One region of the Citrobacter sp. CRE-46 genome, then DNA from elsewhere that is predicted to be linked to it. Evidence: predicted binding sites of a transcription regulator. Region 1 holds the regulator's gene; each other region holds the start of a gene.
The links. Region 1 encodes CRP, which controls carbon source genes, mostly activating them, when cyclic AMP is high. Its sites were predicted from a motif close to ATGTGANNNNNNTCACAT; they were not measured.
Positions count from the first base shown of each region.

Region 2: a site for CRP is predicted at 1,774-1,791, ahead of udp (uridine phosphorylase). Genes of this name have one in related genera too.
Region 3: a site for CRP is predicted at 2,295-2,312, ahead of ldtB (L,D-transpeptidase). Genes of this name have one in related genera too.
Region 4: a site for CRP is predicted at 2,118-2,135, ahead of focA (formate transporter FocA). Genes of this name have one in related genera too.

Region 1 covers NZ_CM184341.1:397,781-401,966, reverse strand. The annotation lists gene AC534G_RS01875 (phosphoribulokinase) at 1-789, shown strand, start outside; gene AC534G_RS01870 (OsmC family protein) at 888-1,292, opposite strand; gene crp (cAMP-activated global transcriptional regulator CRP) at 1,601-2,233, shown strand; gene AC534G_RS01860 (YccS/YhfK family putative transporter) at 2,285-4,186, shown strand, end outside.
Region 2 covers NZ_CM184341.1:5,123,779-5,127,964, forward strand. The annotation lists gene rmuC (DNA recombination protein RmuC) at 1-748, opposite strand, end outside; gene udp (uridine phosphorylase) at 889-1,650, opposite strand; gene AC534G_RS24840 (dienelactone hydrolase family protein) at 1,916-2,722, shown strand; gene metE (5-methyltetrahydropteroyltriglutamate--homocysteine S-methyltransferase) at 2,777-4,186, opposite strand, start outside.
Region 3 covers NZ_CM184341.1:3,442,283-3,446,468, forward strand. The annotation lists gene AC534G_RS16805 (SHOCT domain-containing protein) at 1-1,149, shown strand, start outside; gene AC534G_RS16810 (hypothetical protein) at 1,220-1,576, opposite strand; gene AC534G_RS16815 (hypothetical protein) at 1,573-2,019, opposite strand; gene ldtB (L,D-transpeptidase) at 2,414-3,334, shown strand; gene AC534G_RS16825 (anion transporter) at 3,429-4,186, opposite strand, start outside.
Region 4 covers NZ_CM184341.1:3,329,852-3,334,037, forward strand. The annotation lists gene ycaO (30S ribosomal protein S12 methylthiotransferase accessory factor YcaO) at 29-1,789, shown strand; gene focA (formate transporter FocA) at 2,194-3,051, shown strand; gene pflB (formate C-acetyltransferase) at 3,111-4,186, shown strand, end outside.

The DNA.
Region 1 (4,186 bases):
ATTTTCGCGCAGCTAAATCTGCGCGCCGCCGAGGTGGAAGGTGACAGTTTTCATCGCTATACCCGTCCGGAAATGGATATGGCGATTCGCAAAGCGCGCGATGCCGGGCGACATATCAGTTATTTCGGGCCCGAAGCCAATGACTTTGGTCTGCTGGAACAAACCTTCATTGAATACGGCCAGACGGGAAAAGGTCAGTCGCGTAAATATCTGCACACCTACGATGAAGCCGTACCGTGGAACCAGGTCCCGGGAACGTTTACCCCCTGGCAGCCATTGCCTGAACCGACGGATGTCCTGTTCTATGAAGGGCTACACGGCGGCGTCGTCACCCCACAGCAAAATGTGGCCCGGCATGTCGACCTTCTGGTCGGCGTAGTGCCGATCGTTAACCTGGAATGGATCCAGAAACTGACCCGCGATACCAGCGAGCGTGGACACTCGCGTGAAGCGGTGATGGACTCGGTTGTGCGCTCAATGGACGATTACATCAATTACATCACGCCGCAGTTTTCCCGTACGCACATTAACTTTCAGCGCGTACCCACCGTCGATACCTCAAACCCCTTTGCTGCCAAGAGCATTCCGTCGCTGGATGAAAGCTTTGTGGTCATTCATTTTCGTAATCTGGAAGGGATCGACTTTCCGTGGCTTCTGGCCATGCTGCAAGGCTCATTCATTTCCCACATCAATACATTAGTCGTACCTGGCGGCAAAATGGGTCTGGCGATGGAATTGATTATGCTGCCGCTGGTCCAGCGACTGATGGAAGGTAAAAAGATAGAGTGAGGTACGGGATGTGCCCGACGGCGCTACGCTTATCGGGCCTACGAATCGGTATCGTCCTGTAGGCCCGATAAGGCCAAGCTGCCATCCGGCTTCACGTATTACGCAGCAACCACTTCATAGGAGTGGGTAATATTCACCGCCTTTTCCAGCATCAATGCCACGGAACAATATTTTTCCGCCGAGAGATCGACGGCGCGGGAGACCGACGCCTCTTTCAGATCGTTGCCGGTGACGATGAAATGCAGATTAATGTGGGTAAACAAACGCGGCGCTTCTTCACGGCGCTCAGAGGTGAGCTTCACTTCGCAGTTGGTCACATCCTGACGCCCTTTTTGCAGGATCGACACCACATCGATCGCGCTACAACCGCCTGCAGCCATTAATACCATTTCCATCGGGCTCGGCGCTTTATCACCGGAGTTACCGTCCATCAAAATTTGGTGGCCAGAGGCGGACTCACCGAGGAAGGTTAACCCCTCAACCCACTTTACACGCGCTTGCATATTTCGTAACTCCAATGTTTCAATTTTCCTGACAGATTACGCGTACATAACAATTCTCGCAACGGAAGGCGACCTGCGTCATGCTGAAGCGAGACACCAGGAGACACACGGCGAAAGCTATGCTAAAACAGTCGGGATGCTACAGTAATACATTGACGTACTGCATGTATGCAGAGGACATCACATTACAGGCTGCAGTATATTTTTAGTAGCCCCCTTCCCAGGTAGCGGGAAGCACATTTTTGCAAACCCAGAGGCAGCGTCGTTTTCTGGCTCTGGAGACAGCTTATAACAGAGGATAACCGCGCATGGTGCTTGGCAAACCGCAAACAGACCCGACTCTCGAATGGTTCTTGTCTCATTGCCATATTCATAAGTACCCATCGAAGAGCACGCTGATTCACCAGGGTGAAAAAGCGGAAACGTTGTATTACATCGTTAAAGGCTCAGTGGCAGTGCTGATCAAAGATGAAGAAGGGAAAGAAATGATCCTTTCTTATCTGAATCAGGGCGATTTTATTGGTGAATTAGGCCTCTTCGAAGAAGGCCAGGAACGTAGCGCTTGGGTACGGGCCAAAACCGCATGTGAAGTCGCTGAAATTTCCTACAAAAAATTTCGCCAATTAATCCAGGTCAACCCGGATATTCTGATGCGCCTGTCTTCTCAGATGGCTCGTCGCCTGCAGGTCACGTCTGAAAAAGTAGGCAACCTTGCCTTCCTCGACGTCACCGGCCGTATTGCCCAGACTCTGCTGAATCTGGCAAAACAGCCTGACGCGATGACTCACCCGGACGGTATGCAGATTAAAATCACCCGCCAGGAAATCGGCCAGATCGTTGGCTGCTCCCGTGAGACCGTTGGTCGTATTCTGAAGATGCTGGAAGATCAGAACCTGATCTCCGCTCACGGTAAGACCATTGTCGTTTACGGCACACGTTAATCCCATCGAAATGGCGCGTTACCCGGTAGCGCGCCATTTTTGTTTGTTCCGATGTGGCGAAGACTGATTTATCACCCCGAGATCAACTACGCACTACGGCAGACGCTGGTGCTGTGTTTACCTGTGGCTGTCGGTCTTATCATTGGTCAGCTTCATCTGGGGCTTCTGTTTTCCCTCGTCCCTGCCTGTTGCAACATTGCCGGTCTTGATACCCCGCATAAACGCTTTTTTAAACGTTTAGTTATTGGCGCATCGCTGTTTGCCGGTTGCAGCCTGATCATGCAGTTACTGCTGGCGCAAGATATACCACTGCCGCTCATCCTCACCGGCCTGACGCTAATTCTTGGCGTAACCGCCGAGCTAAGCCCGTTGCATGCGCGACTGCTGCCAGCCTCACTCATCGCGGCAATTTTCACGCTAAGCCTTGCCGGGAACATGCCCGTCTGGGAGCCATTGCTGATCTATGCACTGGGTACGTTGTGGTACGGTCTGTTCAACTGGTTCTGGTTCTGGATGTGGCGTGAGCAGCCACTGCGTGAATCGCTTAGCCTGCTGTACCGCGAATTAGCCGATTACTGTGAGGCCAAGTACAGTCTGCTGACCCAGCATGCCGATCCAGAAAAAGCGCTGCCTCCGCTACTGGTTCGTCAACAAAAAGCGGTGGATTTGATTACCCAGTGCTACCAGCAAATGCACATGCTGTCGGCGCATCACAATAATGAATACAAGCGACTGTTGCGTGCCTTTCAGGAAGCGCTCGATTTGCAGGAACATATTTCAGTTAGCCTGCATCAGCCGGAAGAGGTGCAAAAGCTGGTCGAGCGAAGCCACGCGGAACAGGTGATTCGCTGGAACGCGCGCACCGTCGCCGCCCGCCTGCGCGTCCTGGCCGATGATATCTTGTATCACCGCTTACCGACCCGTTTCTCAATGGAAAAGCAAATTGGCTCGCTGGAGAAAATCGCCAACCAGCATCCGGATAATCCGGTAGGACAGTTTTGCTACTGGCACTTCAGCCGTATCGCCCGCGTGCTACGGACCCAGCGCCCGCTGTATGCCCGAGATTTGATGGCGGACAAACAGCGGCGGTTGCCGTTGATCCCGGCGCTGAAAAACTATCTGTCGTTGAAATCCCCGGCGCTGCGTAACGCCGGGCGCATTAGCGTCATGCTGAGTATCGCCAGCCTGATGGGCAGCGCCTTACATCTGCCTAAACCTTACTGGATTTTGATGACGATCCTGTTCGTCACGCAAAATGGCTATGGGGCGACCCGAGTGCGTATTTTGCATCGTTCGGTGGGTACGCTCGTCGGACTGGTGATTGCCGGCGTCACATTGCACTTTCATATTCAGGAAGGTTTCACGCTGGCAGGCATGTTGCTGATCACATTAGGCAGCTATCTGATCATTCGCAAAAACTACGGCTGGGCCACCGTCGGCTTTACGGTTACGGCGGTGTACACCCTGCAACTGCTGACGCTGAACGGGGAACAATTTATCGTGCCGCGGTTTGTCGACACGGTGATTGGCTGCTTAATCGCCTTTGGCGGCACGCTCTGGCTGTGGCCACAGTGGCAGAGTGGTCTGTTGCGTAAGAACGCCCACGATGCGTTAGAAGCCGACCAGGAGGCTATTCGCCTGATCCTCAGCAACGATCCGCAGGCCACGCCGCTGGCGTATCAACGCATGCGGGTCAACCAGGCGCATAACACGCTGTTTAACTCACTGAATCAGGCAATGCAGGAGCCGGGATTCAACGCGCACTATCTGGCGGATATGAAACTGTGGGTCACGCACAGCCAGTTTATTGTCGAACACATCAACGCGATGACCACACTGGCAAGGGAACATACGATGCTGACGCCAGATTTGGCGCAGCGGTATCTGGAGTCCTGCGAAATTGCGCTCCAGCGCTGTCAGCAGCGGCTGGAGTATGACGGACCGGGAAGCTCG
Region 2 (4,186 bases), 520 kb from region 1:
GGGGTAGCCGGACAATGACATCGGGCTGCATACGCGAACGGGCATCGTTTTCAATGCTAACCTGAGTTTCGTATTCATAACCTTCACGCAGACCGGAGGCTTCAAGCACCCGCGTGAGTACCACCTCCCCCCAGTTGCCCTGCGTTTTGTTATCGCCTTTTAACGCCCGCGTCAGGTTTACCGCTTCCTGCGCCATCTGCGCGTTCAGTTGCTGAAGATTACGAATTTCATGCGCCAGAGTATGACGTTCCTGCGCCTCTTTGCCGAAGCTATCCTGAACCTGACGACGAAAACCGTCCAGCTGTTCACGAAGCGGCGCCAGCAGGCTGTTCAGGCTTTGGCGGTTTTGCTCATCGACGCGGCGGTTGCTGTGCTCAAAAATGCGGTTCGCCAGGTTTTCAAACTGTTCACTCAGGCGCTGTTCGCTGTTGATCATCTGGCGGATTTTATCTTCCGCATGCTGCTGCGTCGCTTCCAGCCGGGTAGTGACTTCACGGAGATCGGCTTCCAGAGAGGTGTTGATGCTGTGCAGGCTGCGTAATTCGTTATTGAGTAGCTCGCACTCGTCGCGCCAGTGGGCTTCCTGTGCGAGTTGTTGCCGGGCAGCGCTTAACGCAATATCCAGTTCACGTCGCTCTTCGATGAGGTCGGCACGGATCTGATCGGCCCGCGCTTTTGTCGCCAGCCACCCCACCAGCAGCCCTGCGGCTAACGCCAACACAGCACTCATCATAATTGAAATATCCACAACGCCCCCTTACAGCAACGGCTTACCCGCACAAAATAGAATTGTGCTGTATAAACGTCCAGTTTAAAAGGAATTTCCTGCGAGGCACTACGCAAAATAAAAAGGCCGAACACGTCGGCCTTTTTGAACAGAAGTGAGAATTACAGTAAACGGCGGGCAGCTTCCACCACGATTTTCACCGCGTGGCTTTCCGTTTGTTTCATCGTTTCCGCATTGGGGATCTCTTGCTGAGTACGGTTCACGATAACACCAGCAACCATACCGGCACGCAGGCCCTGGCTGGCACACATGGTCAGCAACGTTGCGGATTCCATTTCGTAGTTCATGACCCCCATGGACTGCCACTCTTCCATCGAGCCTTTGAAACGACTCACTACGCGACCAGAGAAGGTGTCATAACGCTCCTGGCCCGGGTAGAAGGTGTCAGATGACGCGGTGACGCCCACGTGGGTAGTCGCACCGATAGATTTCGCCGCTTCCACCAGCGCAGTGGTGCACTCGAAGTCGGCAACGGCCGGGAATTCCATTGGCGCGAAGTGCAGGCTTGCACCATCCAGACGGACAGACGCAGTGGTGACCAGCACGTCGCCAACATTGATGTGCGGCTGAATTGCGCCAGTCGTACCGATACGCAGGAAGGTACGAATGCCCAGTTGCGCCAGTTCTTCTACGGCAATAGAGGTGGACGGGCCGCCGATACCGGTAGAGCAAACGATCACGGCTTTACCATCCAGCTCAGCACGCCAGGTCGTGAACTCGCGATGGGATGCCAGCTTAACCGGCTTATCCATCAGCGCGGCGATCTTTTCCACACGCTCCGGGTCGCCAGGGACGATAGCGAGCTGGGCCCCTTGTAAATCGTTCTTAGTGAGGCCGAGATGAAAAACATCAGACTTAGACATAAAAACTCCTCTGTGAATCGGTTTTGTCAGAAGAAGCAAAAACACACTTTACCGAAGGCATAAACAAATTTTCGTGACAGACATCACCATGATGTAAATCAATTGCATTCGATTACCATGAAATAGTGATACGCATCACATAAATGACGTGATGTAAGGACGCCTTGCACAAAAGATAGACCGTTTAAGGCAATGTGGTTCGTTGCATATGTCTATAGTTAATAATGCGCTTTTTGGCTGAATATTTAAGGGTACGGAGAATACCATGACCACACGACAATCTGGCTTTGCACCTGCTGTATCTCCACCGACGTCTACTACGGTTCACACACCGGATAACGCAATTATCGCCGGTGTAACGTCCATACCTTCACAAGGCGATGATATGCCAGCGTATCACGCACGACCAAAACAGACCGATGGCCCCCTGCCCGTGGTCATTGTCGTGCAGGAGATTTTTGGCATTCATGAACACATTCGTGACGTTTGCCGCCGTCTGGCCCTGGAAGGGTATCTGGCTATCGCGCCAGAGCTCTATTTCCGCGAAGGCGATCCCAATGACTTTGCCGATATCCCCACGCTGCTCAGCGGCCTTGTCGCCAAAGTGCCTGACGCTCAGGTACTAGCCGATCTGGACCACGTCGCCAGTTGGGCCTCCCGCAACGGCGGTGACGCGCATCGATTAATGATCACAGGTTTTTGCTGGGGTGGACGCATCACCTGGCTGTATGCAGCGCACAATCCGCAGTTAAAAGCAGCGGTAGCGTGGTATGGCAAACTGGTAGGCGATAAGACCCTCAACTCGCCGAAACATCCCGTTGATATCGCCACCGATCTTAACGCTCCTGTTCTGGGGCTTTATGGTGGTCAGGACACCAGTATTCCTCAGGTTACCGTCGAAACGATGCGTCAGGCGCTACGCGCCGCTAATGCAAAAGCGGAAATTGTGGTTTATCCCGATGCCGGGCATGCATTTAATGCCGATTACCGCCCGAGCTACCACGAAGAGTCCGCCAAAGATGGCTGGCAGAGAATGATGGAGTGGTTCGCGCAATACGGCGAGAAGAAATAAGTATCGCCAGGTAAACCGATCATCAAAACGGAGGCGTTAGCCTCCGTTTTGTTTTTAAGCCTGACGCAAGTTCTGCGCGGCCTTCACCATATTCGCCAGTGCGGCACGGGTTTCCGGCCAGCCTCGGGTTTTCAGGCCGCAGTCCGGGTTCACCCACAGCCGCTCCGCCGGAATACGCTGCTCCGCCTTCTTCAGCAGGGCCTCAATCCACTCCACGCTCGGGACGTTCGGCGAGTGAATATCGTAGACACCCGGCCCAATTTCATTCGGATAGTCGAACTCTTCAAACGATTCCAGCAACTCCATGTCGGAGCGTGAGGTCTCAATGGTGATCACATCCGCGTCCAGCGCCGCAATGGAATCCATGATGTCGTTGAACTCGCAGTAACACATGTGGGTGTGGATCTGAGTTTCATCCTTCGCCACCGCCGCGTTAATGCGGAAGGCTTCTACCCCCCACGCCAGATACGCGGCCCAGTCGCTGCGACGTAGCGGCAGACCTTCGCGCAGCGCCGGTTCATCAATCTGAATAATACCGATACCCGCCGCTTCCAGATCCGCCACTTCATCACGCAGCGCCAGCGCAATCTGCTTGGCGATGGTTTCACGCGTCACGTCTTCACGCGGGAATGACCAGCAAAGAATGGTCACCGGACCGGTCAACATACCTTTTACCGGCTTGTCGGTCAGCGACTGCGCGTACTTCGCCCACTCCACGGTGATCGCTTCCGGGCGGCTGACGTCGCCAATTACCACCGGCGGCTTCACGCAGCGAGAACCATAGCTCTGCACCCAACCGTTCTGGGTAAAGACAAAACCATCCAGATGCTCGCCAAAGTATTCCACCATGTCATTACGCTCGGCTTCACCGTGCACCAGCACATCGAGGCCCAGACGTTCCTGTTCAACGATCGCCTGTTTTATATGTTCGGCGATACCGGTGCGGTAGTGACCAGCATCCAGGTTGCCCTTTTTGAAATCCAGCCGCAGACCGCGAATTTCGGTGGTTTGCGGGAATGAACCGATCGTAGTGGTCGGCCATGCCGGTAGATTAAAGCGGGCACGCTGCGCCTCGGCGCGAACCGGGTAAGCGTTGGCGCGCTGGCTGTCTTGCGCGGTGATCGCCGCCAGACGTTTTTCCACTGCGGCGTTGTGTACGCGGGTAGAGTGACGACGCGCCTGGATCGGTGCGCTCCATTCCACAATTGCCGCCGTATCGCCGCTGTTCAGGGCATCGCGCAGCAGCGCCAGCTCGCCGCACTTTTGCAGCGCGAAGGCAAACCAGCTCTTCACTTCGGCATCAAGGCGGGTTTCCACACTGAGATCGATTGGGCTGTGCAGCAGAGAGCAGGAAGAAGCCACCCACAGAGCACGTTTCCCGACGATGTCTTTAATTTGCGCATATTTTTCGCTGAGATCGGCGCGCCAGACGTTACGACCGTTTACCAAACCGGCTGACAGCAG
Region 3 (4,186 bases), 2.2 Mb from region 1:
CGTGCTCAGGCAGTTGAATCTCTGAAACAGTTAGACGTTGCGGTTATTGCTCAAGAAGGACGTTCATATGCTTCTCAGATTAATCAGACTCAGCAAGCACTAACAAAGCTTCAAGAACTAAGAGACAAAGGGATAATCTCACAGGAGCAATTCCTAGAACGTCGTAATTCTCTATTGATTAACTCGTCAAAAGAATTCTCCGACAGTCTTAAGGCTAATCCTGCTGACATTGGCATTATCACTCAGTCGATGAATCAAATGTTCGATATTCAAAAGCAAGAACTGGATATTAAACGTCAACAGAACTTGATTTCAGAACAGCAATACAACGAACAGTTAGAGAATCTCCAAATTGCACATCAAGAGAAGATGAAAGCAATTAAAGAGATCGATGCTAATCAGGTGAATATGCAGAACTTGAATTCAATTGGTTTCGCAACTGATGAAGAAAGAATGGCATTAGAGCAAGAAGCATTAAATCAACAGTTCGAAAGGTTCAGAGAACAGAATCAGAAAATGTACGAATCTGGACTTTTGTCGCATGAACAATTTTTAGAGCAAAAAAGACGACTAGACAAGGCTTATTCTGTTCAGTCTGAAAATATTGCTATGATGGAAATTCAAACGAAAATGGGAATGTATAACGGTTTTGCTCAAGGCATGGCTGGTGTTATTTCCGGTATTTCGGGTGAAAACTCTAAAGCCGCTCAAGCTGCGTTTGCAGTAGCTAAAGGAACAGCTATCGCAAATGGTATGTTAAACGCATATCAATCTGCAACTAAAGCAATGGCAACTTATCCTGGTCCTTTGGGATACGCATTAGCCGCATCAAGTTATGCGCAAGTTTTAGGACAAGTTATGTCCATGAAATCTGTGAATATGACTGGTATGGCTCACGATGGCATTTCTGAAATTCCAAGAGAAGGAACATGGCTGCTTGATGGTGGTGAAAGAGTCGTTGATCAGAGAACTAACGGAGATTTGAAAGACTTCTTGAATAATCAAAGCGAGTCTAAGACTCAGCCTATTGATGCTCGTGTAATCGTACAAGGAAACGTGACTGATCAGCGTTGGTTTGCTGAACAACTCAAGAAGCAAGAAAAGATTATCACATCAATTGTTCAATCAGGAAACAGACGCAAAATGTAAATAATCTTCAAGTTATTCACAGGCAATACGGGCGATTAAAATCGCCCATTAATTATTTTCTTTTTAAAAACTAAAGCACAGCCTGAAAACTTTGCCACTCAGGTGCATGCATAAGTACCGCGCTTTGTTCATTTCTATTCCAAATAGGAATCGCTTTCCCTATATAGAAAAAATGTGATGTTGCATCATTACTTTTCTTTTCACTACTTTTTCCTGCTTTTGTATATACGACAACAAGATCGCCAGCGCGAACAGGTTTATCCGGAAACCAAAATGTTTCGTAAATACCAGTGTTTACCGACTCATTCTCAAATCCCGTTTGTAGCAGTATAAACTCTCCAATATTGCATGAACTGTCAACTCGAATGACAATTCGTTCCTTATCTAAGTTTCCAGGTTCGCGAATTGCTGTAATATTAACTTTCATGGCTTGACCACCTTTGCAGCTATCCCCCCGACAGTGAGCACACTACCAAAAGCTAACGCGAGCACAGCGGCAGTCGGCTGAGTTGACCAGTTTGAAGTGGCATATCCAAAGGCAGAGCCTGAAATTAGAAAACATGTCACATGCATTATTTCCAAAGCAATTTTTGTTTTGAATTTTTCTTCTAATACTCCTACAAGTTTATCGGATGTATGAAACTTATCGCGAATCACACGCAAATCATTGCATTCACCATCTAATCTTTCAATCTCATCAAGCAACATTCGTTGTACCGCAGCAGAGCTAAGCTCCTCATCAGTTAGCTCTCTGCGAAGATTTGAGAATGATTTGCGTCCAGAATTCCCCTTGGGAACAGCTGTTGGTATCCCCACACTTACAGGCTCTTCTGGTTCCGTATCAGGTTGATGCCTATTCCCAAAAACCACGAAATGCTCCTTTCGTATATTCAAAATTGTAGCTAATTAATCGAAGGATCTAACCTTATATTCGTCTTATCAACATAATACCATCACTTTCAAACCAACTCTAAATTCACAGCAAAATTAGTTGCTTTGAAACTATATTGTGACGTTGCTGGAAACTAACACTGGCGTATCCTGAAAGAGAAAGAAATATGTGACAAACCGCTTATTATGCCATAAGTCTACGATAAGATCGCCCCTTCATGCTGAAGGGGGAAAGTGAAAGCAAAAGGAAAAAAATGTGATTTAGTACACATCCGAATTCCTTGTTGCTCAGATTGCACATATAATGCGTGCCCAACACTACATAAATCTCAACCCACTCGCCTGCCTGGCACTGAATCTCGCATACATGAAGATGAATATGAAATTGACAACGCTTTTCGCGGCGGCACTTGCGGTAGTTGGTTTTTGCAACACTGCCTCAGCCGTCACGTACCCGCTGCCTACCGATGGTAGCCGTTTGATTGGCCAAAACCAGGTCATCACCATTCCTGAAGGCAATACCCAACCGCTGGAGTATTTTGCGGCAGAATATCAGATGGGTCTGTCTAACATGCTGGAAGCGAACCCTGGCGTGGATACTTTCCTGCCGAAGGGCGGCACCGTACTGAACATTCCTCAGCAGTTGATCCTGCCGGATACCGTGCATGAAGGTATTGTTATCAACAGCGCTGAAATGCGTCTGTACTACTACCCGAAAGGCACCAACACCGTTATCGTTCTGCCGATCGGTATCGGCCAGTTAGGCAAAGACACGCCAATCAACTGGACCACCAAAGTAGAACGTAAGAAAGCGGGCCCAACCTGGACGCCAACGGCGAAAATGCATGCGGAATACCGCGCTGCGGGCGAACCGCTGCCGGCCGTGGTTCCGGCAGGCCCGGATAACCCGATGGGGCTGTACGCACTGTATATCGGCCGTCTGTATGCTATTCACGGCACCAATGCTAACTTCGGCGTTGGTTTACGTGTCAGCCACGGTTGTGTCCGTCTGCGTAACGACGACATCAAATTCCTGTTTGAAAATGTGCCGGTCGGCACTCGCGTACAGTTTATCGATGAGCCGGTGAAAGCCACTACCGAACCAGACGGCAGCCGCTACATCGAGGTACACAACCCGCTGTCCACCACGGAAGCACAGTTTGAAGGCGGGGAAATCGTACCGATTACGCTGAACAAGAGCATTACCAGCGTCACCGGTCAGTCTGATGTCGATCAGTCCGTCGTTGAGCAGGCGGTACAGAACCGTTCTGGTATGCCGGTTCGTCTGAACTAATCTGCTATACATGCCCGATGGCGCTACGCTTATCGGGCCTACCAACGCAGTAGGCCGGATCAGGCGCCAGCCGCCATCCGGCACACCATATCAATTACATCATCTGCAGCAAAACATACCCTACCAGCGCCGCCCATATCAGCATCGGCAACGAATACCAATGAAAACGCCACCAGATCCGTCGATCGTTTGCCATGCGTAAAGCGATAAGATTCGCCAGCGATCCCGGCAGCAGACCAAACCCACCCACATTAACCGCCCAGGCCAACAGCAGCGTCGGCGGAACGTAGTTCAGCAACAAAATCGTACTGGGAACATTACTGATAAACTGCGACAGGCCAATGGCCGTCAACCAGAGACCCGGCGCTGAGAGCGTGCCAATCTGGTGGGTTATCCCCTGCAATGCCGGTAGCTGCGTCAGCAAATACACATCGATAAACATCGCCATAAATACCAGCAGCAGCGTCCAGTCCACGCTGAGGATGACGCGACGCGCCAGAACCATGAACCCCGCCGCCACAATCGCCAGACCCCACAGCTCTTGTTTTAACTCCAGCGCCGTCAGAAAGATGATATACAGCGCGAGACAGCTCCACACCAGGCGTGGTTGCCAGGCCGGCGCGCGCGTCCCGGTATGATAGTGCAATGCTTTGTTCGGGAAACTGAACCAGCACAGCACCACCAGCGTCAACATCATGGCACCCGCGAGCGGCGCCATTTGCCAGGTAAACGCGGTAAATGACAACCCGGAGCGCCCCCACATCAGGATATTTTGCGGATTGCCGATTGGCGTCAGCAACGATCCGGCGTTTACCGCCAGCGCCTCAAAGATAATCAGGCGATTCACCGGAA
Region 4 (4,186 bases), 2.3 Mb from region 1:
CGCTTTCCGTACGACAAAAGTGATTTTCATGACGCAAACATTTATTCCCGGCAAAGATGCCGCTCTGGAAGACTCCATCGCTCGCTTCCAGCAAAAATTACTCGACCTTGGTTTTCAGATTGAAGAAGCCTCCTGGTTGAACCCTGTGCCTAACGTTTGGTCTGTGCATATTCGCGACAAAGAATGCGCGCTGTGCTTTACCAACGGTAAAGGTGCGACGAAAAAAGCGGCGCTGGCCTCCGCGCTGGGCGAATATTTTGAGCGTCTGTCTACGAACTACTTCTTTGCGGATTTCTGGCTGGGCGAAACCATCGCCAACGGCCCGTTCGTGCATTATCCAAACGAAAAATGGTTCCCGCTGACGGAAGACGATGACGTGCCGGAAGGTCTGCTGGATGCGCGTCTGCGCGCATTTTACGATCCAGAAAACGAATTGACCGGAAGCATGCTTATCGACCTGCAATCCGGAAATGAAGATCGTGGCGTCTGCGGCCTGCCGTTTACCCGTCAGTCTGATAACCAGACTGTCTATATTCCGATGAATATTATCGGCAATCTGTACGTTTCTAACGGTATGTCTGCGGGTAACACGCCTAACGAAGCGCGCGTTCAGGGCCTGTCTGAAGTCTTTGAACGTTATGTGAAGAACCGCATTATCGCGGAAAGCATCAGCCTGCCGGAAATCCCGGCCGAGGTGATGGCGCGTTACCCGGCGGTAGTGGAGTCCATCGCCACACTGGAAGCGGAAGGTTTCCCGATTTTCGCCTACGATGGCTCGCTGGGCGGCAAATACCCGGTGATTTGCGTTGTCCTGTTCAACCCGGCCAACGGTACCTGCTTTGCGTCCTTCGGCGCGCACCCGGATTTCGGCGTTGCGCTGGAGCGTACCGTTACCGAACTGCTGCAGGGTCGTGGTCTGAAAGATCTTGATGTCTTCACCCCGCCAACCTTCGACGATGAAGAAGTGTCTGAACACACTAACCTTGAAACCCACTTCATTGATTCCAGCGGTCTGATCTCCTGGGATCTGTTCAAGCAAGATGCTGATTATCCGTTCGTTGACTGGAATTTCTCCGGCACTACGGAAGAAGAGTTCGCCACCCTGATGACCATCTTCAACGCTGAAGATAAAGAAGTGTATATCGCCGACTACGAACATCTGGGGGTATACGCCTGCCGCATTATCGTTCCGGGGATGTCTGACATCTACCCGGCTGAAGATCTGTGGTTAGCCAACAACGCAATGGGTACGCATCTGCGCGAAACGATCCTCTCTCTGCCAGGCAGTGAGTGGGATAAAGAAGACTATCTCAATCTGCTCGAACAACTGGATGAAGAAGGTTTTGACGACTTCACCCGCGTACGCGAACTGCTTGGTCTGGCGACCGGCGCAGATAACGGTTGGTATACCCTGCGCATTGGCGAGCTTAAAGTGATGCTGGCGCTGGCCGGTGGTGACCTGGAGCAAGCGCTGGTATGGACAGAATGGACGATGGAATTCAACGCCTCCGTGTTTAGCGCTGAACGTGCAAACTACTACCGTTGCCTGCAAACGCTGCTGCTATTGTCGCAGGAAGAGGAGCGTCAGCCGCTGCAATATCTGAACGCGTTTGTCCGCATGTACGGCGCCGATGCGGTTGAAGCGGCAAGTGCGGCATTGAGTGGTGAAGCCGCATTTTATGGTCTTCAGCCAGTAGACAACGATCTGCACGCATTCCCGGCGCATCAGTCTCTGCTGAAAGCCTATGAAAAACTGCAGCGCGCGAAAGCAGCGCACTGGTCAAAATAGTGCCAAACAGCCTGCGTTAAGTAGGCTAAATGTATTGTCTGGGCTATATTACGGGGCGCTTTAAGCGCCCTGTTTTTTATTTTGGTCAAATCAAAAAATAAATGTAAAAACAAGGTTAAATATTAGTAGTTGATATTAAAAAAATTAGCTTATTAATGTGGCCTTTTATCTCAATTACTCCATATTAATTAACCGTCCAACAGGAGGCTGAAAGAAAAAATTCAACTCACTTTATAATTTTTAAAATTTATTTTTACATGGATAATCAATAAGTTACTCCGCATTCGCATAAAAACCATGCGTCTTGCGGGCCTATAAGCCAGGCGAGATATGATCTATATCAAATTCTCATCTATAATGCTTTGTTAGTATCTCGTCGCCGACTTAATAAAGAGAGAGTTAGTGTGAAAGCTGACAACCCTTTTGATCTTTTACTTCCTGCTGCAATGGCCAAAGTTGCCGAAGAAGCAGGCGTCTATAAAGCAACGAAACATCCGCTTAAGACGTTCTATCTGGCAATTACTGCCGGTGTATTCATTTCAATTGCCTTTGTTTTCTATATCACCGCCACAACCGGTACCGGCACCATGCCTTTTGGCATGGCAAAATTAATAGGTGGTATCTGCTTTTCCCTGGGGCTGATCCTTTGTGTTATCTGCGGTGCAGACCTCTTCACCTCAACCGTACTGATTGTTGTTGCTAAAGCCAGTGGTCGTATTACCTGGGGACAGTTGGCTAAAAACTGGCTTAACGTTTATGTCGGCAACCTGATTGGCGCCCTGATCTTCGTGTTACTTATGTGGCTTTCCGGCGAGTATATGACCGCCAACGGCGCGTGGGGACTCAACGTCCTGCAAACAGCCGACCACAAAGTACACCATACTTTTGTTGAAGCGGTAAGCCTCGGTATCCTGGCTAACCTGATGGTGTGTCTGGCCGTATGGATGAGCTACTCAGGTCGCAGCCTGATGGACAAAGCGTTTATCATGGTATTACCGGTCGCAATGTTTGTTGCCAGCGGTTTTGAGCACAGTATCGCAAACATGTTTATGATCCCTATGGGTATTGTAATACGCGATTTCGCCACCCCGGAATTCTGGACCGCTGTCGGTTCTTCTCCGGAGAATTTTTCTCACCTGACCGTGATGAATTTCATCACCGATAACCTGATTCCGGTTACGATCGGTAATATTATCGGCGGCGGTTTGTTGGTCGGGTTGACATACTGGGTCATTTACCTGCGTGGTAACGATCATCATTAATCTGTTGATGCCCATTACACGCAGTAAATAAAAAATCCACTTAAGAAGGTAGGTGTTACATGTCCGAGCTTAATGAAAAGTTAGCCACAGCCTGGGAAGGTTTTACCAAAGGTGACTGGCAGAATGAAGTAAACGTACGTGACTTCATTCAGAAAAACTACACTCCGTATGAGGGTGACGAGTCCTTCCTGGCTGGCGCTACTGACGCGACCACCAAGCTGTGGGACAGCGTAATGGAAGGCGTTAAACAGGAAAACCGCACTCACGCGCCTGTTGACTTTGACACCTCCGTTGCTTCTACCATCACTTCTCACGACGCTGGTTACATCAACAAAGCGCTGGAGAAAATTGTTGGTCTGCAGACTGAAGCTCCGCTGAAACGTGCGATCATTCCGTTCGGCGGCATCAAAATGGTTGAAGGTTCCTGCAAAGCGTACAATCGCGAACTGGATCCGATGCTGAAAAAAATCTTCACCGAATACCGTAAAACCCACAACCAGGGCGTATTCGATGTTTATACCAAAGACATTCTGAACTGCCGTAAATCCGGTGTTCTGACTGGTCTGCCAGATGCGTATGGCCGTGGCCGTATCATCGGTGACTACCGTCGCGTTGCGCTGTACGGTATCGACTTCCTGATGAAAGACAAATACGCGCAGTTTGTTTCCCTGCAGTCTGACCTGGAAAACGGCGTAAACCTGGAAGCGACTATCCGTCTGCGTGAAGAAATCGCTGAACAGCACCGCGCGCTGGGTCAGATCAAAGAAATGGCAGCGAAATATGGCTGCGATATCTCTGGTCCGGCTACCAACGCTCAGGAAGCTATCCAGTGGACTTACTTCGGCTACCTGGCCGCGGTTAAATCTCAGAACGGCGCAGCAATGTCCTTCGGTCGCGTATCCACCTTCCTGGATGCATACATCGAACGTGATATCAAAGCAGGCAAAATCACTGAACAAGACGCTCAGGAAATGATTGACCACCTGGTCATGAAACTGCGTATGGTTCGCTTCCTGCGTACTCCGGAATATGATGAACTGTTCTCCGGTGACCCGATTTGGGCAACTGAATCTATCGGTGGTATGGGCGTTGATGGCCGTACTCTGGTTACCAAAAACAGCTTCCGCTTCCTGAA